One region of the Exiguobacterium sp. s143 genome, then DNA from elsewhere that is predicted to be linked to it. Evidence: riboswitches for the same ligand, from Rfam matches in the RefSeq annotation. Region 1 holds a riboswitch; each other region holds the start of a gene.
The links. Region 1 has a riboswitch for lysine ahead of KNQ03_RS13870 (Na+/H+ antiporter NhaC family protein). Riboswitches for the same ligand answer to the same signal wherever they lie in the genome.
Positions count from the first base shown of each region.

Region 2: it holds a riboswitch for lysine, as region 1 does, so the genes downstream of both, KNQ03_RS11665 (amino acid permease) here and KNQ03_RS13870 (Na+/H+ antiporter NhaC family protein) in region 1, are expected to answer to the same signal.
Region 3: it holds a riboswitch for lysine, as region 1 does, so the genes downstream of both, KNQ03_RS15010 (aspartate kinase) here and KNQ03_RS13870 (Na+/H+ antiporter NhaC family protein) in region 1, are expected to answer to the same signal.

Region 1 covers NZ_JACSMX010000004.1:177,776-185,361, reverse strand. The annotation lists gene KNQ03_RS13885 (SDR family oxidoreductase) at 1-428, opposite strand, end outside; gene KNQ03_RS13880 (PDZ domain-containing protein) at 564-1,433, shown strand; gene htpG (molecular chaperone HtpG) at 1,516-3,378, shown strand; gene KNQ03_RS13870 (Na+/H+ antiporter NhaC family protein) at 3,443-5,026, opposite strand; lysine riboswitch at 5,138-5,316, opposite strand; gene KNQ03_RS13865 (uracil-DNA glycosylase family protein) at 5,409-6,146, opposite strand; gene KNQ03_RS13860 (heme oxygenase) at 6,271-6,591, opposite strand; gene KNQ03_RS13855 (class I SAM-dependent methyltransferase) at 6,681-7,340, shown strand; gene KNQ03_RS13850 (ABC transporter ATP-binding protein) at 7,352-7,586, shown strand, end outside.
Region 2 covers NZ_JACSMX010000003.1:58,762-66,347, reverse strand. The annotation lists gene KNQ03_RS11670 (solute:sodium symporter family transporter) at 1-798, opposite strand, end outside; gene KNQ03_RS11665 (amino acid permease) at 1,344-2,825, opposite strand; lysine riboswitch at 2,957-3,145, opposite strand; gene KNQ03_RS11660 (MarR family winged helix-turn-helix transcriptional regulator) at 3,311-3,766, shown strand; gene KNQ03_RS11655 (diguanylate cyclase) at 3,905-4,996, shown strand; gene KNQ03_RS11650 (TetR/AcrR family transcriptional regulator) at 5,039-5,644, opposite strand; gene KNQ03_RS11645 (HlyD family secretion protein) at 5,837-6,493, shown strand; gene KNQ03_RS11640 (DHA2 family efflux MFS transporter permease subunit) at 6,506-7,586, shown strand, end outside.
Region 3 covers NZ_JACSMX010000005.1:174,623-182,208, forward strand. The annotation lists gene dapB (4-hydroxy-tetrahydrodipicolinate reductase) at 1-425, opposite strand, end outside; gene dapA (4-hydroxy-tetrahydrodipicolinate synthase) at 422-1,303, opposite strand; gene KNQ03_RS15005 (aspartate-semialdehyde dehydrogenase) at 1,321-2,313, opposite strand; gene KNQ03_RS15010 (aspartate kinase) at 2,327-3,526, opposite strand; lysine riboswitch at 3,640-3,817, opposite strand; gene argH (argininosuccinate lyase) at 3,888-5,258, opposite strand; gene KNQ03_RS15020 (argininosuccinate synthase) at 5,255-6,460, opposite strand; gene KNQ03_RS15025 (GNAT family N-acetyltransferase) at 6,579-7,007, opposite strand; gene KNQ03_RS15030 (alanyl-tRNA editing protein) at 7,004-7,586, opposite strand, start outside.

The DNA.
Region 1 (7,586 bases):
ATCGATGACGTATTGATGATTGAACCACCGTTATCAAGCATGAGTGGAATCAAGAATTTACTGACGAGGAATGTACCGCGCAAGTCGACCGCGATGATCCGGTCGAAGAGATCGATTGGATACTCGTGGACTTTCCCGCCTTGTTCATCGATTCCGGCATTGTTGAAGAGGACGTCGATCGTACCGTATGTCTCTTTGACGTGCTTCGCAAGTTGCTCGACACTCTCGACGTCTGAGACATCGACATGGACGGCTTCTGCTTTCCCACCTTGTTGTGTAATCTGTTCTACTGTTTGTTGTGCTTTTTCAAGTGAGACATCGGCACAGACGACCGTTGCTCCCTGTTCTGCGAAGACAAGTGCAGTCGCTTGTCCAATCCCTGTTGCCGAGCCGGTAATGACAGCTACTTTTTGATCGAGTCTACCCATTGTTAAATCCCTCCTAAGTCGTATCGTTCACCTTATGAAACATTCCCGGAGAAATGGAGATTAAACCCATCGATGCGTCTAGTAATAGAGGATAGGGGGTACATCTACAACAGCACAATCGCTGTATAGAGGGAGATGAGAACGCTGACATCCGATCAATGGCAACTTGCCAAAAAATTATTACACGAAGCCGTCCAGTACCAAATAACACTCGAGAAGAGTGCATTCGCAAGTGAATTGATCGACCAAACGACACCGGTCCTCTGGTTTGGTGATGCGACACGTAGCAGTTGGGTGACGATCGCGACGAACCCATCTCGATCGCAGTTTTTAGACCGAACAGGTACATTACGATTTGACGAGCATGGTCCGCTTTTCATACGTCCGAAGTCGATGGCATGGGAGGATTATCTGCAGGAGAAAACGCTGACGGATTCGATCCGACGCTTCAATCGTTACTTCAAACAACCAAATGTGTACCGGACCTGGTTCGGTCGACCAGGTGGGGGGAAGCTCGAAGGATTCTTGAACGGACTCGGTGCGTCGTTTTACGAAAAGACGTTTGATCCAGTCATTCATTTGGATTTTTTCCCGTTTCCGACACACCATTACATGGGAGCGATCAAAGAACGCAGCGTGTTGGAAGATAGTCCGTTCGGTCAGACATTTTTGTTACGCCTGCTTGAACTGTTTTCGATAAAAGGAATCATCCTGCTCGGTAAGGAACACACGGAACGATTTGCGAAGCTCGAACCAGACATCGATTGGACGACCTATCGACCAACGGATTATCCGGACGCGATTTTTCAAGTCGGCTTCTCGTCACGATTTCAGGTCCCCGTCGTCGGACTCCACTTCAAACCGAGTGAGCAGTTCATCGGTCTCGGTAATCGAAAGGATGAAAACGGCGTTAGCCATGGCACCTATGGGTCAGCAGAACACTTACGTCAAATCGGAATGATTGTCCTTGAAAAAGTCACGACATACAGTGAAAAAGGAGATTGACAGATATTTCGAACTCCCTAATAATAGGAGATGAATTAGCACTCTATATGATTGAGTGCTAAAAAAGGGAGGCAGAATGAGCATGGAAACGAAACAATTTAAGGCGGAATCAAAACGATTGCTGGAGATGATGATTCATTCCATCTATACGCATAAGGAGATTTTCCTGCGCGAATTGATCTCGAATGCAAGTGACGCCATGGATAAGATGTACTACAAAGCATTGACGGACGAGACGATTTCGTTCGAAAAGGAACACTACAAAATTACAATCGAACCAAATAAAGAAGCGCGTCAACTCATCATTCGTGATACGGGAATCGGAATGACGAAGGAAGAACTAGAAGAGAATCTCGGTACGATCGCGAAGAGTGGATCGCTTGCCTTCAAAGCAGAGAATGAAGCACAAGATGGTCATGATATCATCGGACAATTCGGTGTCGGATTCTATTCTGCATTCATGGTCGCAGACGTCGTCACCGTCGTTACGAAACCGTTCGGCAGTGCAGTCGCTTATAAATGGGAATCGCGTGGTGTCGAAGGTTATACGATCGAGGAAGTCGACAAGGAAACCGTCGGAACGGAGATTACACTCCACATCAAGGCGAACGAGGAAGAAGAATCGTATGACGAATACCTCGAGACATATCGTCTACGTAGCATCATCAAAAAATACTCGGATTTCATCCGTTATCCGATCGAGATGAAGGAACTCGAACGTCAGCCGATCGAAGGCAGTGACGAGACGGAAGAGGTCGAAGTCGTCAAGACGATCAACAGCATGGTGCCGATCTGGCGGAAGAACAAACGGGAACTGACAGACGAAGACTATACGAACTTCTACCAAGAGAAGCGTTATGGTTTCGACACACCAGCGAAACACATTCATATCAGTGTCGACGGCGCTGTTCGTTATCAATCGATCTTATTCATTCCAGAGCAGGCACCGTACGATTATTATTCGAAGGAATTTGAAAAGGGTCTTGAACTCTATGCCAACGGTGTCTTGATCATGGAAAAATGCAGCGACTTGTTGCCGGATCACTTCAGTTTCGTCAAAGGGATGGTCGACTCGGAAGACTTATCGCTCAATATCTCGCGCGAGTTACTGCAGCACGATCGTCAATTGAAATTGATCGCGAAAAATATCCAAAGTAAGATCAAGACACAACTCGAAGCCCTCCTGCGCGAGGATCGCACGAAGTACGAAACGTTCTATCAAGCGTTCGGACGCCAGCTGAAGTTCGGTATGTATAATGATTACGGCATGCACAAAGAACAGGTGCAGGACCTCGTCCTCTTCTACTCAGCTAAGGAGAAGAAGTTGATCACACTCGCAGAATACGTCGCAGCGATGCCGGAAGATCAGGCACATATCTACTACGCCGCTGGTGAGAGTACGAATCGTCTGGATAAATTACCACAATCCGAGCTCGTCCGTGATAAAGGGTATGATATCTTGTACTTCACGGAAGAGATCGATGAGTTCGCGATCCAGATGCTCGTGACGTACAACGAGAAGACGTTCAAGTCGGTCACGAGCAGCGATTTAGGGATTGAAGCGGAGGAAGCGGAGACGACGGACGCACAAGCAGAGATGTTCCAAGCCATGCAGGAAGTGCTAAGTGGGCAAGTCAAGGAAGTCAAAGCCTCAACACGTCTAAAATCGCATCCTGTCTGCTTTGCGACGGACGGCGCTGTCTCAATCGAGATGGAGAAAATTCTGAAGGCGATGCCGAATAATGAAGGGGTAGAAGCGGTCAAGATTCTTGAATTGAATCCGTCACACGCAGTGTTCGAGTCTCTTGAAACGGCGTATCAAAACGATCGTTCAAAATTCGAGCGCTATACCAAACTGATGTATCAACAAGCATTACTTGTCGAAGGGCTTCCACTTGAGGATCCGGTAGCGTTCGCGAATGATGTGTGTTTATTGATGGTGTGAAACGAATAGATATAAAAAAGGCATTGGATGCGCGCATCCAATGCCTTTTTCATAAAGTGTTTCATCAATCCGTTTGTAAATCCGAAGCGGTTTCGCCTTTTTTCGAGAGAACGTTCAAGACGACGACGAAGAGTACGAATGTGACAAGAGCTCCGATGAAACCGAATACCGAAGACTCCGTGAAACCGATGACTAAATAACCGACTGCCGCAGTGACGGCACCGACTAGCGCATACGGTAACTGTGTCGTAACGTGATCGATATGATGGGATCCAGCCCCTGTCGAACTTAAGATTGTCGTATCGGAAATCGGTGAACAATGGTCACCGAAGACAGATCCAGCAAGAACAGCAGCAAGTGTCGGTAACAAGAGTGAGGCATCGACAGCCATGACGAGATCCGCACCGATTGGCAACATGATCCCGAATGTACCCCAACTTGTTCCTGTCGAGAATGCCATCAAGCCGGCAATCAAGAATAACAAGAACGGCAAGTACGACGCAGAAATCGAGTTGCTAACGAAGCTCGCGAGATAATCACCGGTTTTCATATCACCGATGACAGCAATGATCGTCCAAGCGAATAACAGAATCACGACTGCTGGCCACATCGAACGCATACCAGCAACGATGCTTGCACGGTAATCGCGGCCCGGAATTTTTCGTCCGATCAGCATCAGGAAAGCGACGATTAAACTGATGACGACACCTGCGACGAGTGAACGTGTGACGTCTGTTGCCTCAAATGCTCCAATTAAAGTAAACGGGCGATTGTCGGCTGCAAGTGCCTGAGCACCTGTCCCGAGTAACGCACTGATTGTAGCAATGACAAGAACGACGATCGGAACGACGAGATCCCGGACTTTTCCGTTCGTATGTTCGTTGACCTCTTTTGCCATCCCCATCGGTGTTCCTTTTGACGCATCAAAAAGTTCACCATTCGCGGCACGGCGTTCATGCTGTTTCATCGGTCCGACAGAGACGCCAGAATAAGCGATGTAAAGTGTTAAAAGTAACGCGAAAATCGCATAGAAGTTCATTGGAACGATCATCATGAAAGCACTAAACGCTGAGTAATCCGTAATCGAGTGCGTCGTTAAGATACCGGCGATGATGGAGATGATGAATGCGCCCCAACTCGAAAGCGGACTGATGACACAAACAGGCGCAGCTGTTGAGTCAATCAAATAGGCAAGCTTTGCACGTGAGACACCACGGCGATCCGTTAACGGACGACTGACGTTGCCGACAGCGAGACTGTTGAAGTAATCATCGATGAAAATCAAGATACCGAGTCCGAAGGCAACTAAGCGTGCACCACGCGCTGTCTTGACGTGAGTAGAAGCCCATTCACCGAAGGCACGAGCGCCACCTGATGTCTGAATGAGCGTGGAAAGGACGCCGAGCAATAACAAGAAGACAAGCAATAAGACGTTCCACTCGTTCAAGGCACCGTCTGCCCAAAAGAGGCTGAAGATGTTCTTGCCGAGATAGGTTACCGTATCGATCGGGTTAAAACGGTGAAGTAACAGGGCACCGACGAGAATACCGACACCTAACGAAAGAACGACCTTTCGGGTAAAGATGGCTAATAAGATAGCTAGTAAAGCAGGTACAAGGGCAATGATGGAATCTGAATAGTTGACCATGAAAAATATCCTCCTCTTTAATAAATGGCTTAAAGATGAGACCCCGCGGCACAAAAAAAGCAAGGGCACCGGCAACAAAGCCGACACCCTCGCTGGATGCGTCTTTCTTAGCCGAATTGGAGCGCTCCATACAATTGTTATGTATGGCAATCGATCGGGTGTTTCCCGAATCGACCAACGACGATATGCTCGACACATACTGTCATTTCGGCGATGTCACCTTTCCTGCAGTCGTCTTCGTTGTCATCCTCGGACCAAGTACTGATTGAAATCGCGCCTCTACCTCATCGATAGAATAGTCATATTCTGTTCTTATGGACACTTTATCATGTATTTCAGAAGCGATTCAACCATATATTCTGATAATTTAAGATAAAGTTGTTTATTCAGCAAAATGTTGAATGAGCTGTTTCATCAAATAGGCTTGGTTTTCCTCGAATTGTTTTTTTCGATGACCGTTCGCGCCAGATGGGTGGGGGAATCCGGAAAGAAGCTGATGCTGTTCGATTCGTCCATCATGAATCAATCCACGGACTTGCGTCTCGACGACCCGACCGAGTGGAATTAATAACGCTGGTTTTTGTAACTGATTGATCTCAGCGACGAAGTGTTCTTCCGCGTAGTGCCTTAATAAAGGGCTACGATTGATCTTCGGTTGATGACCCGAGTAATTCTTTTCGCGATAAAAGACGGGTTGCTTTAACAGTGACGTTGGATGCAATAATTTCTGATGTTGATGAAATAAGCTAGCCGTCGTCTCGATTCCGAGCAATGCTGGAAGTTCAAGTGTATCGAGCATCTGGACGAGGTTACGTCGCATCGTTCCGGCAAAGCTTGCTGTATATTTGACGAGGCGTGCCGTCTCTTCTAATGAAACACCATGATGGAGGGCATCCGTCGCTTCTTCGAAAGCGATTCGCATCTGTTCAAAACCTGGTGTGATCCCGATGATGACGACTTTTGCTTCAGTATTGACATATTCGCCAATCGGAGAGTAATAGACGGTCAGCTCGTTCTCCTGTTGCAATAAAAAATCGTCCGTCCATAATTCATCACGTCGTAACGTACGATCGTCAGGTAAGCTACGAATGGCTTGTTCAAATATAGTTAATGAATTCATGAAGGACCCTCTCTCTCTGTAATGGCACTATGATAACAAATAATACCATTTGTGACAATTCGACCCTTTCACTATTTGTATATAGGTATATAAAAAAGGACTCGATACGAGTCCTTTTCGTGCATCATGCGCGTTCTTTGACCGAAGCGACTTCATAAGTCAGAATCTCGCTGCCGAGCATTGGCGATTCTCCTGCCTCACTACTCGCAGGTCGACTATGTGACGCTTTGAAATCGTCACTTTCCCGCCACGCTTGAAAACTCTTCATATCTTCCCAGTACATGTTGACGTTCATTTCATCGTGTTCTTCGATGTTTTGCGTCAATAAGACCTCGACGCGGATGAATCCGTCCATCGTATCAAGTCCACTTGGACGCGTAAAACGAGGAGCGAGAGCTGCAGCCATCCCTTTTTTGACTTTAATCCGGTTCGTAACGACGATCATCATAAAATCCCCTTTCAAAAAACGAGTAACGTACTTCTTCAGTATAGTACGATGAAGGCAAGAATGCCGGAAAGAAGGAACAAACGACAATGAATGAACAGGAATACGATCAACGATTACGAATCGAGACCATTGAGATGCAACATCTTTATGGTGTGTTTAGTCACTACAATCGATATGAACCAACGCCTTATGCGGCACTAGACGAATTATGCGAAACGTATTTGTTTCAAAAACAGGACACGGTCATTGATTTCGGGTGTGGGAAAGGGCGTTTGAACTTTTACTTACACGACCGATTCGATTGTTCCGTCATCGGAATCGAGATGAACGGACAATTTTACGAGGACGCACTTCGGAATATGGCGAACTACCAAAGTCGACGGAAGCGGCGTTCCGGAAGTTTGCGATTCGAACAGACGTATGCCGAGCAGTATACCATTCCGGATGAGGCGAATAAGTTTTATTTCTTTAATCCATTCTCTTCACAAATTTTCATGAAAGTGATCGATCACATTTTAAGTTCGGTCGAACGTTCCCCGCGTTCAGTTGATCTCATCTTGTATTACCCGACCGATGAATACCGGGAGTACTTGGAGCGCCATACCGTATTCGAGCAAATCGATGAGATTCGATTACGAGACCTCTATGAAAAAAATCATGACGAGCGGTTCGTCATCTATCGCTTTGATCCGAACAAATTGCTTCAAAACGGGTATGAATACAGTGAGGAAAGAAATAAAAGATAGGAGGTCGGACGATGATCCGTTTGGAGCATGTCACGAAAGAGTTTGCACCGGGGCGTGGAATATTCGATGTCAGTTTTACAGTTGATCCGGGTACGATATTCGGTTTCATCGGACCAAACGGATCTGGAAAATCAACGACACTACGACATTTAATGGGACTATTGGCTGCGGATGGTGGAAAGGCGACGATCGGTGGTTTTGATTGCTGGAAGCAAAGTAAAGAAGTGAAGCAGTTGGTCGGTTACT
Region 2 (7,586 bases), on a different contig from region 1:
TTGATTGAGTGACCAATAAAATAAGTTCGCAAATAGGATACCCGTGAAAATCGAGAAGAACGGAACGGCATCGGTTGAGCTTCCGATTGCGTTCAGCTTTTCCGGTTGCACAGTCGCAATCGTCTTCATCCCTTGAAGTAAATTCCCGTCACCTAGTGCAATAAAGCCAAGCACCGGAACTAGGAATCCGACGAAGACAAGCCCGATCCCGTTCAAAGTATCCGAGACAGCCACCGCACGTAGACCACCAAAAATCGCATAAATCGCTCCGATGATCCCGACGACCCAGACGACTAACCAAAGGGACTGCGTATAACTGAGACCAAATAGCTCTGGAACATCGAACAGTTGCAAGACAGCAATCCCACCTGAATAAAGCATTGAAGGAATCGTGACGCACATATATCCGAGCAAAAAGAGTAAGACTGTCATCCGGCGAACCGTCTCGTCATACCGGTGACTTAAGTATTCCGGTAACGTCGAGATACCGAGCCCGAGAAACTTTGGGAGCAGATAGATGGCCATGATGATAGCAGCAAATCCTGCCGTGACTTCCCACGCCATACTCGACATGTTTCCCATGAAGGATTGTCCGTTTAGTCCAATCAACTGTTCTGCCGACAAATTCGTCAGCAGTAGCGATCCGGCAATGAAAACGCCACTTAGCCCACGCCCCGCTAAGAAGTATTCATCGACGCCTTGTGTTTTCCCACGCGTCAATCGGTAGGATATGTAGGCAACGAGCAACATGAAAAACGCTGCAGAACCTAATGTGAAAAATAATTCAGATGTAGTCATGCGTCTCCCCCTATTCTTTATTCATATTTGCTATTTTTGAATATGTATTCATTGATTCCTTTTTTATACTTTTTCAAAACTATATTTTAGAAAACGTTTTCATTTAATTGAATAAAAAACCACCTTCATTCTAGAAGGTGGTTCCGATTGCAGAAAAATGGGCTGACTCAAAAAAAGAATGACGCGTCTTTTCACGCCCTTTCCTCATGCGAGACACAAGCCAGTTTTCCCGCTCCAGTCGAGCAGGAAAACGGGTCTTGTTTGTCTCTGAAAGCACAAAATTGCGCTTTTTCCTGTAGGAGTGGCGTGTAACGTGTCATTCTTTTTTATACCGGCAGGAGAATCAGAGAAGCGTTTTGTTCACTCGACATCGCTTCCTAGGGAAAAACAAGCAAGAGCGACCCTGCAGCGAAGCGATGCTTGTCCCTGGAAAAACGATTCGAAACGAACAAAAAAGCGCAATCTTTCTCATCAGACTCATCAGAGAAAAATTGCACTTTGTCTTCAATCTCAATCACCTTCATTTATAGAAGGTGGTTCACACATTATGATTGACGTGGATGTTCCGGGAAGTCCATCTCGTCATAACGAACGATCGACGTTCGATTTTTGAATTTATGTCCTAACCAGAAGGCAAGGAATAATGGAATACCAACATACGTTGCGGCAATTCCGACCCAATCGATTTGATCCGCAAGGAATGCTGCGTAGTTTTGACCAACGATGACGAGGAAACAAAGACCGAATGCGAACAGCGGACCGAACGGGAACGCTGGTGCAACATATGGTAAGTCTTTCAACGAGTGACCTTGTGCAAGGAATCCTTTACGGAAACGATAGTGACTGATTGCAATCCCGAGCCATGCGATGAAGCCTGTCATCCCCGAAGCATTGAGTAACCACAAGTAGACTTGTCCACCAAACATCGACGTCAAGAAACAGAGTGCACCGATTGCTCCTGTTGCGAGCAAAGCGTTACGCGGTACACCGTTTTTCGATACTTTCGCGAACAACTTCGGTGCATCCCCTTGGCGAGCAAGCGTATAAAGCATCCGAGTCGAAGCATACATACCTGAGTTTCCGGCAGATAGAACAGACGTCAAGATGACGGCGTTCATGAGTGCTGCTGAGAAGGCAAGACCCGCTTTTTCAAAGACAAGCGTAAACGGACTAACCGCTACGTCCGTAATGTCATTGGAAACCAAGTTCGGACTCGTATACGGAATGAGCATTCCGATGACGAAAATCGCGAAGACGTAGAAAAGCAAGATGCGCCAGAAGACTTGTTTGACTGCTTTTGGAACATTCTTTTTCGGATCTTCCGACTCACCCGCGGCAATCCCGACCAGTTCTGTACCTTGAAAACTGAATCCGGCAACGAGAATGATACCGATGACGGCAGGAATCCCACCGACGAACGGTGCATCGCCAAGTGCAAAGTTTTTAAAGCCAACCGGTGGCTCTGATGTAAAGACACCAAGAATCATCGCAACACCGACGACTAAGAAGACGATGACGGTAACGACTTTAATCATCGCAAACCAATACTCCGCTTCCCCGAATCCCTTAACGGAGAAGTAGTTCAAGCCAATCATGAGTAAGAGGAACAAGGCACTGAAATAAAATCCAGGAACATCCGGGAACCAATATGTCATGACGATTTGTGCTGCGACGAGCTCGACTGCGATCGTGACTGCCCAGTTGTACCAGTAGTTCCAGCCGAGCGCAAAGCCGAATGATGGATCGACGAATTTCGTTCCATAGGTCGAGAAGGATCCAGCGACCGGCATATACGCTGCCATTTCACCAAGACTTGTCATGAGGAAGTAGACCATCAGACCAACGATTGCATACGATAGGAGCGCCCCACCTGGTCCTGCTGCTGCGACGGAAGCACCGGACGCAATGAAGAGTCCTGTTCCGATCGCTCCACCGATGGCGATCATTGACATATGACGGGCTTGTAATCCACGTTTTAATCCTTCTGCTGTCGAATCTGTTGTTTGTTTCACATCTAGATTGTTCATTTCGTTCGCTTCTCTCTTTAATAAATTTTTGAGAGGACACTTTTTGAATGAAAAAACAAAAAGCGCCCTCATCTTCCAGATGGAAGATGAGAACGCAACATAATAAAATGGATGCGCCTCATTCTACCGTCGTGAAAGATAGCTCTCCACAAGTAGGTGATACCCGACTTGTGACAGTATTAGACCTATTTGATCTAATCCCAATCGATCATCTTCAAAGCGATGATTGATTTCGGCAATTCTTCCTTTCAGGTCACCTCATCTGTCGCTTGACGACATCCGTAACCGTACTCTTAAGAACTGCAACCTCCATCCCACTGGTTGAGTGAGAACTGAATTAAGTTAGTTATTACTACGCCATATTACACAAAACGCCACGAAATTGTCAATTGCCTTTTTCGAATCTGGGGTAGTCGATGGTAAAAATCCGATATGTTTAGTACACTAAATGGTAGAAGTCCACTGAGAGAAAGGATGCTGCTTGCATGCCACAGGAACGTGATTTGCTAACTTATCGACTCGAGGAACAAATGCGTGTCATTCTTCGTACCCTGCGACGTGAACTTAACCGGCTATTTGAAGGAACGGCGACCCGGAGTGAGTTTTTCATCTTACGAAGCCTTTCAGAAAATGGTCCTCAGCGCCCGACGCTTCTTGCGGAACAATTTGAGCTCGCGACGAGTCAAGTCACTGCTTTGACGGATAAGCTGTATAAACAAGGATATGTCACACGGACACGTTCGACGGAAGATCGTCGTTCAATCGTACTCGCTTTGACGGAGGACGGGGAACGTGCATTTCGGGATCTCGAAATCGTCCGGAAAAACTATTTACAAGACCGCTTCGGTACATTGACGGAAGAAGAGCTCGAAACGATGATTCATGTCTTTGATAAAATTTTACAGACGATGGATGAGGATACCCTTACTTCATCTTCTTAAAAACGGTAGATTTTCTACCGTTTTTTCTATTTTGGTCTAAAGATTTCCCTCTGTCTAACCGTTATCTACTTGAGTATACTGGAAGTATATATATGGAAATCTGTTAGCTGGGGGAGTTGGGAGGATTTGTTGTCCATCATGAATCAATTCATCATTAACTTTTGTCTACTGTTCACAACGATTACTCTCTTGTTCTTACCGTTTCGGAATCAACCGCGTATTTCATTGAACTCCAAATGGAGCATTCGACTTATACTCGGAGCAGTCTCTGGTCTGATTGCGGTTTTATTGATGTTCAATGGGATCCAAATCGATGTCGCCCGTGTTGATTTACGTATCGTTCCCGTCGCGATCGCCATGCTGTTCGGTGGTTTCCCAAGCGCCATCGTTGCAGGAGCAATGATCATCGGGACACGTTACTTTTTAACACCAGTTGATCAAATGGAAGGATTTTATTTATCTACGCTGATCATCGTCTTATTCATCACGACGATTGGGATCATTCGTCGATTCGTCCATGTCTCGATGCGTCATTTTCAACTTATGGTGTTGGTCGGTATTCTCTATTCGTTACCCGCCATCTACATCTTGACGCACAGCTGGTCGACATTCTTTAAAATCTCGATTGCGTACGTCTTCTTTAATTTATTAGCTGGCTTTGTTGCCTTTCGATTACTGACGGAATTACGCCGTCACTTCGAAAACATCCAGTATCAGCAGAAACTCGCCATGACGGATGCTTTGACAGGGCTCGCCAATCGCCGTCGTCTGGATGACTCGCTATCGCTTGTCGGTTCGACCGATCAAGGCTATTCACTTGTGCTCATCGATATCGATTTCTTCAAGCATGTCAATGATACATATGGTCATGATGCGGGCGATGATGTGTTACGCCAACTCGGCATGACTCTCGCTTCCTTGACGCGTCCAGACGACCTCGTCGGACGGTACGGTGGTGAAGAATTTTTAATCATCTTACCAAGTACTTCGGCGAAAGAAGCGCAAAAAATAGCAGAACTAGCTCGGCTGACGGTCGCACGTAACCTGTTCCCGACAGCAGATGTACCTGATCTACAAATTACGATCTCACTTGGGATTTCACATTCCAGTGGTTCGCATACGTCACTTGAAGCATTACAACAGGCAGATAAAGCGTTGTATTATTCAAAAGAAAGCGGACGGAATCGGAGTACGATCTATACGAAAGAACTCGCATTCCGACAGGCTTAAACTGATTGGACACTTCCGCAGGGAAGTGTCTTTTTTACGTCCTCATTCCGTCTCTTTAGGAAAACCGATACTCTCAACCGTTCCAAAGACGATCATCCGACTTAATTGTTCTGCCATATACTCTGATGAATACGGTCGACCGTTTCGTAACCAAGAAATCAACAATCCCAACTGTCCACCAATGACATAGTTCAATAATAAGTCCCGATCGACGAACGTAGCTTCTTCTGTGATTTGCGGTCGAAACACAAGACGATAGTTATCTTTCAATGTATCGAGAAAACGGGAGATGAACGTTTTGATCGGTCCTTGAACGAGCATCGTTTGATAGAATAATTCATTTTCTTCGATATGAATGAACAAACGAGCAAAATAGCGACTCACCTGCTCGACTGTCGGAAAGACAGTTCCTGTACCCGTGATCCGAATTGCTTGTTCAAGTGCCTTCATTTGCTCCTCAACGATTTGGTCGAGCAAATCATACTTATCCGTATAGTGTGCGTAGAAGGTCGAACGGTTCACACCGGCTCCATCCGTCAGCATTTTGACAGTAATACTCGAGAAGCTGTGCGTCTTCAATAAACGAAATAATTCCATTGTAATACGGTCACGTGACCGTTTTGGTCGGGGATCACGGCTCTCATTCATCCATATTTCACTCCTTTTTCATCCTCTTTTCATTAATGAATCCGTTATCATCTATTTTTCCAACATTTTGTCGGAAATTGTCGGTTGTTTGTTAGCTAATGATCCATATAATTAACTATATTAATTACTCCTCCCCCCAGAGGAGTACTTTTTTTGAATCGATTGTACACAAGAAAGGATGCTAACACACCCATGAGTATGAAAAAATTATTGATCATCAATATCGTGACACTCATCGTTTTAATCGGTGGTGGTGTTGTCGGATACTACTATTACGATCAAGCAACGAGCTATGTCAAAACAGACAATGCGAAAATCGACGGTAAGATGATAACGGTTGCGAGCCCAAGCGCTGGTAAATTAACAGACTGGTCTGCGAAAACAGGCGAATCACTCGCCAGTGGAGCAACAGTCGGACACGTCATGACGGCACAAGCCGGACAAAAACCGACGGACCTCTCTGTTTCAATGCCCTCAAAAGCAACGATCGTTCAGTCGATGGCGACAAAGAACGGCTTCGTCGCAGCAGGTACACCTCTCGCCTATGGTTTTGACTTAAACGACCTTTGGGTCACAGCGAACATCGAAGAAACAGAAATCGATGAAATCAAAGTCGGACAAACAGTGGATGTCTATGTCGACAGCTATCCGGACACGACACTTTCTGGTGAAGTCGAGCAAATCGGTATGACGACGGCTTCCACGTTCTCAATGATGCCTTCTTCAAACGGAAACGCGAACTACACGAAAGTCGCACAAGTCATTCCAGTTAAAGTATCACTCTCGCAAGAAAAATCACTCGACATTCGACCTGGTATGAATGTGACCGTCCGCATTCATAAGGATTAAGGAGGGACGTTCATGTCTACTACCTTCTTGTTCGGATACAGTGCGTTCACGATTCTGATCATCATCGGCGTCAACTGGATCGCCCGTCGAAGTCGCTCATCCGACACGGCGCTGGCGACGGACGGACCGACTCTTGAGGAATCCCTCGAGGCGGAACCGACGATGACCGTGACACCACCAGTCGCAGCACCTTCAAAACAGGTATCGACTGAAAACGTCAGTATTCCGAAAGTACTGACGGTCTTACTCATCGGTATGTTCATTGCTATTTTGAACCAAACGTTGATTAATGTCGCGTTACCAGTTCTGATCAATGACTTCAACGTGTCGACGTCCACTGCCCAGTGGTTGACGACGGGCTTCATGCTCGTTAACGGGATTTTGATTCCGATCAGTGCCTTTTTGATGCGAAGCTATACGTTCCGCCAGCTGTTCCTCGCTTCGATGACACTGTTTTTCTTCGGATCGGTCATCTGTTCGATGGCAATGAACTTCCCGGTCATGATGATCGGTCGTGTCGTTCAGGCAGCGGGGGCTGGTATCTTGATGCCACTCGGATCAAACGTCTTCATGACATTGTTCCCACCGCATAAGCGCGGTGCTGCCATGGGAATGCTCGGAATCGCGATGATTCTGGCTCCTGCTGTCGGACCTACGATCACGGGATATGTCATCCAAAACTATGACTGGCACGTCATGTTTTATGCGATGTCGTTCTTTGGATTAGTGACGTTGTTACTCGGTACTGCCTGGTTCCGCCTGACGCAGCCACTCTCGAAACCTTCTTTTGACGCACTGGGCGTCTTATTCAGTACGATCGGATTCGGGAGCCTCCTTTACGGATTCAGTGAAGCCGGGAATGACGGCTGGGATAGCCCGATCGTCATCAGCACGATCGTCATCGGCTTAATTGGAATTGCAGCTTTTGCGATGCGTGAGCTGTCGATGGAAGATCCGATGTTGAACATTCGCGTGTTGAAGGTACCGGAATTTTCGTTCACCCTCTTTATCAATGTCATCGTTACGATGGCGTTGTTCGGTGGGATGTTACTTTTACCGATTTACCTTCAAAGCATTCGCGGTTTTTCACCGG
Region 3 (7,586 bases), on a different contig from region 1:
GGCGCATCGACTTTTTGGTTATGATGTTTCTCGAGCAATTCGATGTCATACGCTCCTGCTAGTGGCACAAGTGTCTTCAGCAGTTGCTGCACCATCGCGATACCGTACGACATGTTGTACGACTGGAAGATCGGAATTTCTTTTGCGGCGTCCTTAATCGATGCCAGTTCCGCCTCAGAAAAACCAGTCGTTGCGATAACGAGTGGTGTTTTTGTCGCCAGCCCGTATGCGAGCAGATCAGGTAGCAAACTCGGATGCGAGAAGTCGATGATCGCATCGACCGTTTCTGACATCTCTGTTAGCTCGGCATATGAAGCGATCGTATCGGATGACTTCGTCCGGTCAACGATCGCCACGACACTTTGTGGTGCGAGTTCGACGACGTATTGTCCTGTCGCCCCATAACCGTGTAACGCGAGTTTCATCGAACCACTCCTTTGTAAGCCCGCATCGTTTCGAGTAAGTGGGCATGTCCCGCTTCCGATTGACGGACGAGCGGCAAGCGCGGCGCACCGACAGCAAAGCCAAGTTCTTCAAGCGATGCTTTGACTGGAATCGGATTAACGTCACTGAACAAGGCACCGATGACCGGTAACAAGTCTGCCTGAATCCGGCGAGCTGTGACGAGATCTTGTGCGAGTAACGCCTCAGCAAGTGCTTGTGTCTCTGCTGGGTACGGGTTCGAAAGAACTGAGATGACGCCTTGTGCCCCCCATGCCATGTACGGCAGGATTTGATCATCATTTCCACAGAAGACCGCGAAATCTTCCGGAATCGCCGCCATCAGTTCACCCATGAAGCTGACGTCTCCACTCGCCTCCTTAAACGCTTGGATTCGTGGATGACGTGCTAACGTCACTGCTGTTTCGACTGCGATCGCAACTCCTGTCCGCGATGGAACGTTGTACAGCATGATTGGTAATTCGGTTGCATCAGCGACCGCCGTGAAATGTGCGACGAGACCCGCTTGCGATGTTTTATTGTAGTACGGTGTGACGAGCATCGCTGCGTCCGCACCGAGGCGCTCTGCGAGTAACGTCTTCTCGATTGTTGCTGCCGTGTTGTTCGAACCCGTTCCGGCAATGACTGGTACTCGTCCTGCCGTGATTTGAACGGCAGTCGTCAGTAGTTGTTCGAATTCCGTGTTCGTCAGTGTCGATCCTTCTCCTGTCGTTCCTCCGACGACAAGCGCCTGAATTCCTGCTGCGAGTTGTTGCTCGATCAAGCGTTCGAATACGTGTAGATCCAACTCGCCTGCTTCATTAAATGGTGTGACGAGCGCTGTACCTGCTCCTTTGAACATGAAGAACTCCTCCTTTTTTATGAATGAATCGACTGTTCGATTGCTTGGCGTGCGACTTGTACGGCATTCGAGGCGGCACCTTTTCGAATGTTGTCGGCTACACACCAGAGATGGAACGTGTTCGCGAGACTATCATCTTGTCGAATCCGACCGACGTAGACGTCGTCCGTACCACTTGCATCGAGTGGCATCGGATAACGCGTATTCGCGACATCATCGATGAGGACGACGCCCGGTGCGCCTTCAAGTGCTTCACGGATCGCTGCAACCGTCGTCGGCTGCGTAAACGTGACGTTGATCGCAACCGAGTGAGAATTCGTGACTGGAACACGCACACATGTCGCACTGACTGGTAGTGCTGGAAGATTGAAGATTTTCCGTGTTTCGTCAATCATCTTCTGCTCTTCTTTCGTATAGCCGTTCTCAAGGAACACATCGATATGTGGCAAGATGTTATCGTGAATCGGATGCGGATAATTGACGGGCTCTTCTCCGCGTGCTCCACGTGCCAGATCCTCTATTCCTTTTTGACCAGAACCGGATACGGCCTGATACGTCGTATAGTTGACACGCTCGAATCCCAGTGACTGGAGCGGTGCTAAGGCGACGACGGATTGAATCGTCGAACAGTTCGGATTTGCGATCAAGCGGTCCGTCGCTTGAATCGCTTGTGGATTGACTTCTGGCACGACAAGCGGAATCGTCTCCTGCATCCGGAAAGCACTTGAATTATCAACGACGAGTGTTCCGTTTTCAGCTAGTAACGGGGCATATTGTTCACTGATCGTTCCGCCCGCCGCGAACAACGCGACGTCAATCTCGTCTTCCGTGATACTTGGTGTCAGTGCTTGGATCGTAATGGCTTCTTCCTTGAACTGTACCGTGTTCCCTGCTGAACGAGCAGAAGCGTAAGCGGACAGGCGGCTGACCGGGAAGTCCAGTTCGGCTAGTACTTGTAACATTTTTTGACCGACGGCGCCGGTTGCTCCAATGACTGCTACATGATACATCCTGTTTTCCTCCTTATAACTCGAACGCGTTTGCAATCGCTGCAACCGTCCGTTCAATATCTGCTTGTGCAATCGTGTATGAGATGCTGATTTCTGAAGTCGTAACTTGATAGAACGGAATGTTCTCCGCTCGGAAGATTGCGAACAACTTCGAAGCGACACCTGTTGCATCCCGCATCCCGATGCCGACGACAGATAATTTCGCGTGTTGATTGTGGCGGTCGACCTTGACTGTCGTGAAGCGATCCATGATGTCTTTCAATGCTTCATCGAGGAACTCTTCCTCATCGAGTGGACATGAGAACGATAAGAAGATGTCACTGTCGAACGTCGTTTGACTGATCATGTCGATGTTGACGTGGCGATTGGATAACAGTTCGAAGATATCGGCTACTGCTGCGTTCGTTTGCGGTACGTGTTTGATTGATACCGTCAAGACGTTCTTCGTCACACTGACACTCGTCACCGCTTTTTGTTCCATTGTTTCCGTCGCTTCCATGATCCATGTTCCCCTTTTCGATTCAAGTGTTTTCCCGACGAAGATGTGTACGCCGTATTTTTTTCCTAGTTCGACACTCCGCATTTCCATGACCTTCGACCCGAGGGCGCTCATCTCCATCATCTCATCATATGAGATGTGCGGAATCGGTTGAGCAGCAGCATGGATTCGCGGATCAGCTGTATAGACACCGTCGACATCGGTATAGATTTCGCACCGTTTATCAAGGACTGCCGCAAGGGCAACTGCCGTTGTATCCGACCCACCCCGTCCAAGCGTCGTGACATCACCGAGTTCGTTGACACCTTGGAATCCGGCGACGATGACGACATCGTACGTTTCGAGTTTTTGTCGTAATAGATTTCCATCAATCTGTTTGATCTTACTTTTCGTATGCAATCCCATCGTACTGATTCCCGCTTGAGCGCCTGTTTGCGATAACGCTTTGACGCCGAGTGAGTTGAGGGCGATGCTGAGTAATGAAATCGTCTGTTCTTCTCCGATGGCAAGCAGACGATCGAGTTCTCGGCGCTCGGGGCGATCTGTGATGGCTTGCGCCTGAGCAATCAAAGAATCTGTCATCTTGCCCATCGCCGAAACGACGACGACGAGTTTTTCACCTTCGGCTGCGCGACTCTTCAAATAATTCGCAATAGACTGAATCTGTTCGACAGTCGCAACCGAGCTTCCACCAAATTTAAGTACAGTTGTCACAATCCTATCTCCTTTGTCCCGATACAGAAAAAAAACGACGGGCCGGTAGGAGCGTTCCTACGGCCCGTCGTTATCACGATCGGACAAACGAAGACAAAGTCATTCGTTCTTTTACGTAAGATAGCGCTCCGAAACATCGGTTTCGGCAGTACAACGGATCTTAACCGTTGTACCAGCAAACAAGAAGAAGCATCTTCTCGTTCACTTCGGCGGACTTCCCCTTTCACATCATTCGGCATGCTTGCCTTCAAGAATGATGCTACTCATGTCATCCGCGCCTCTATCTGTCGGTTGTTAGTTACAGTTATAGCAGACATCTTTTGTTAAATCCAGTCATTTGACTGTTTTTTTTCAAAATTCGTCAATTCGCAAGATGCTGTTTCGCGAGTTCGAGTTGCTCCGACACGGCAGCAAACCCTGTCCCGCCGTAGCTAGTCCGGCGTGCTACTGCTTGAACCGGATCGAGGAGCGGATAGACGTCTTCTGTGATATCAGGATGGAACGTTTGATACGTCTCGAGGTTCAAATCCTTCAGGAAACAACCGTTCTGCACACAGTAAAGGACGGCTTTGCCGACGATTTCATGCGCTTCCCGGAACGGTATGCCTTTCGTTACAAGGTAGTCGGCGAGTTCCGTTGCATTCGAGAAGTCTTGCATTGTCGCCTTCTTCAGCGCTTCGGTCTTAAACGTCGCAGATTCAATCATTCCGGTGAAGATTTGAACGGATTGGAGAACGGTATCTGCTGTATCGAAGACCCCTTCCTTATCCTCTTGCATGTCTTTGTTGTAAGCGAGTGGTAATGCCTTCATCGTCGTCAAGAAGCCCATCAGATTGCCGTAGACGCGCCCCGTTTTCCCACGAATCAATTCAGCGAAATCAGGATTTTTCTTCTGTGGCATCATGCTCGACCCTGTCGAGAAGGCATCAGACAACTCGATGAAGCCAAATTCTTGCGATGCCCAGATGATGATTTCTTCACAAAAACGCGAGAGATGCATCATGACGGTCGAGGCGATCCCGAGGTATTCGATGACGAAATCGCGGTCGGAGACAGCGTCGAGACTGTTCGGATAGATTGACTCAAAACCGAGCAACTCGGCAGAACGGAAACGATCGATTGGGAATGTCGTCCCTGCGAGCGCGCCTGCCCCGAGCGGTGATTTCCGGATCCGCTTTTGATTATCCGTCAACCGTTCGACATCACGTTCGAACATCCAGAAATAAGCGAGCAAGTGATGCGCAAGCGAGATCGGTTGTGCCCGTTGCAAATGCGTATAACCTGGCATGACCGTCTCGATATGTTGCTCAGCTTGTTCCGTGATAACCGATTGGAGCTCGCGTAATGCCGTCGTCAACGCTTCAACATGTTGTTCCATCCATAGATGTAAATCCGTTGCGACCTGGTCATTTCGGCTCCGTGCCGTATGCAGTTTTCCTGCAACCGGACCAATCTGTTCCGTCAATAGACGCTCGAGATTCATATGAATGTCTTCATCTGCTAGCGTATACACATGATCCGCTAACGTCGTTTCCAGTTGCTTCAGTCCTTGCTCGATTTGTGTCCACTCGTCTTGAGCGAGGATCCCTTGTTCAAATAGCATCTGCGCGTGTGCGAGACTGCCTTTTAAATCGACGCTCGCTAATTTTTGATCGAACGTGATCGATGCTCCGAAGGCTTCCGCTTGAGCGGAAGCACTTTCCGTAAAACGTCCACCCCAGAGTTTGGTCATTTCGTTACACCCGCTTGACGATGTACGCTCGCATGAGTCGAAACGGCAAGTCCGTGTAATTTGATGAAGCCTTTTGCTGCTTCATGATCGAACGCGTCTTCTTTCGTATACGTCGCAAGTTTCTCATCGTAGAGTGAGACAGCGGACTGACGACCTGTCACGGTTGCGTTTCCTTTGAACAGTTTAACGCGAACTTCTCCTGTGACGTCCTGTTGTGTCGCCGTCAGGAATGCTTTCAAGCCTTTTGTCAATGGTGCATGGAAGAGACCGTTATAGATCGTTTCTGCGTATTGTTTGCTGAGTAGTGGTTTGAAATGCGCGACGTCCTTCGTCAATGTAATCGTCTCGAGTGCAGCGTGAGCTTTGAGTAAAACCGTTGCTCCTGGGCACTCATAGACTTCCCGCGATTTGATACCGACGAGACGGTTCTCGACGTGGTCGATCCGTCCGACCCCATGTGCACCAGCGATGATGTTCAGTTCCGTGATCAGTTTCGCCAGTGGATATGTCGTTCCGTTGATCGAGACCGGAACACCTGCTTCAAAGCCAATGATGACTTCTTCTGCCTGATCCGGTGCGTCTTCTGGCGCTACTGTTAACGCGTAAGCGTCTTGTGGTGGCTCTGTCCAAGGGTTTTCTAGGACGCCACACTCGTTACTCCGTCCCCAGAGGTTCATGTCGATTGAGTATGGGCTGTCGAGGTTGATCGGGATCGGCACGTTGTTTTCTTTCGCATAGGCGATCTCTTCTTCCCGTGACCATTTCCATTCCCGAACCGGTGCGATGACTTCGAGTGATGGATCAAGTGCTGCGACCGAAACTTCGAACCGGACTTGGTCGTTCCCTTTTCCGGTACATCCGTGAGCAACCGCTGTTGCACCATGTTGATGCGCGACTTCGACGAGCTTTTCTGCGATCAACGGACGCGAAAGCGCTGAAATCAACGGATAGGCATTTTCGTAATGCGCGCCATATTGAAGTGCTGGCAAGACGAAGTCTTGTGCGAATTCTTCTTTAACATCGAGGACGATCGATTCGATCGCACCGACGAGGAGTGCTTTTTCTTTAATGACGGATAAATCTTTTCCTTCTCCGACATCCATGCATAAGGCAATGACGTCATAGTCCTTGCTCAACCATTTGATGGCTACCGATGTATCAAGTCCCCCAGAGTACGCTAAGATCAATTTTTGTTTCGACATGTATAATTACCTCCTGGTTTTAAATTCATCTGTATGTATAAAAATTCATTATGAATTATATATATACATAGAAAACAAAAAAAAGAAACCCTTTTTGCAGGATTTCTTTCAAAATGACTTACATTTTTTTCTCCATCGTCCGGTGTGGGATGCCCGCATCATCGAATTCATCGGAGACGATCGTATACCCGAGTCCTTGATAAAACGGGATGGCTTGAACTTGTGCACCGAGTGTCAGAAGTTGTTTCCCTTCACGCCGTGCGACACGCTCCATCGCCTGCATCAACTCACCACCGTATCCTTTTCCTCGTGCTGTCGCTAGCGTTGCTACACGTTCTACCTTCATCCTTTGGTCGTCATATGGGCGGGTACGTCCCGTTGCGACCGGTCGACTCTTTTCATCGAGGACAAGCAGATGAATCGCTGTCTCATCGTGTGTATCGTATTCAAGATGGCGTGGTACGCCTTGTTCCTCGACGAAGACACGCTCCCGGATCATCCGGACGGCTTGATGTTGTTCTGCTGTACGTACTTGAATGACTGTCATGACTGATATTCCTCCCGTAATCGATCGACATATGCCATCGCATCATCCCGATTCGTAAATTGTGCCTGTGCCTGAACCGCACTTCCTCCGCCTCGCCCGTTAAATGTTTGGACATGTGCTTTAGCGAACTTCCCGAGATGGGGTTCACCTGGACTACTCATCAGTAACTTGTTCGTCGTCGCATTCCAGACGACGCCGACGCGTCCCGCTTCTTGAATCGCTTTAGCAAGTTGCTCGGATATTTTGATTTCTTCATCCAGATGTTCAAACACAAGAATGCCTTCTTGTTGTTCTAAAGCGTGAGCGAGTGTGAACGTTGCGAGTTGTTCCTGGGCGTGTTCGACCTGTTTCGTTAAGCGTTTCTGCTCTTCTTGTAACGCTTGGACGGCTTCTAGCATTTGAACTGGTTTGACCGACAAGGCTTGCGCCGCTTCCCGTAAGGCTCGTCGTTCTGCCTGAACGAGTTGGTATGCCCGTTCCTTCGCGACATAGGACAGACGAATATTTCCACGAATCCGCTCGACTCCGGTAAAGAGAATCGACTCGAGCTGTGCCGTCGAATCAAGATGCGTCCCGCCA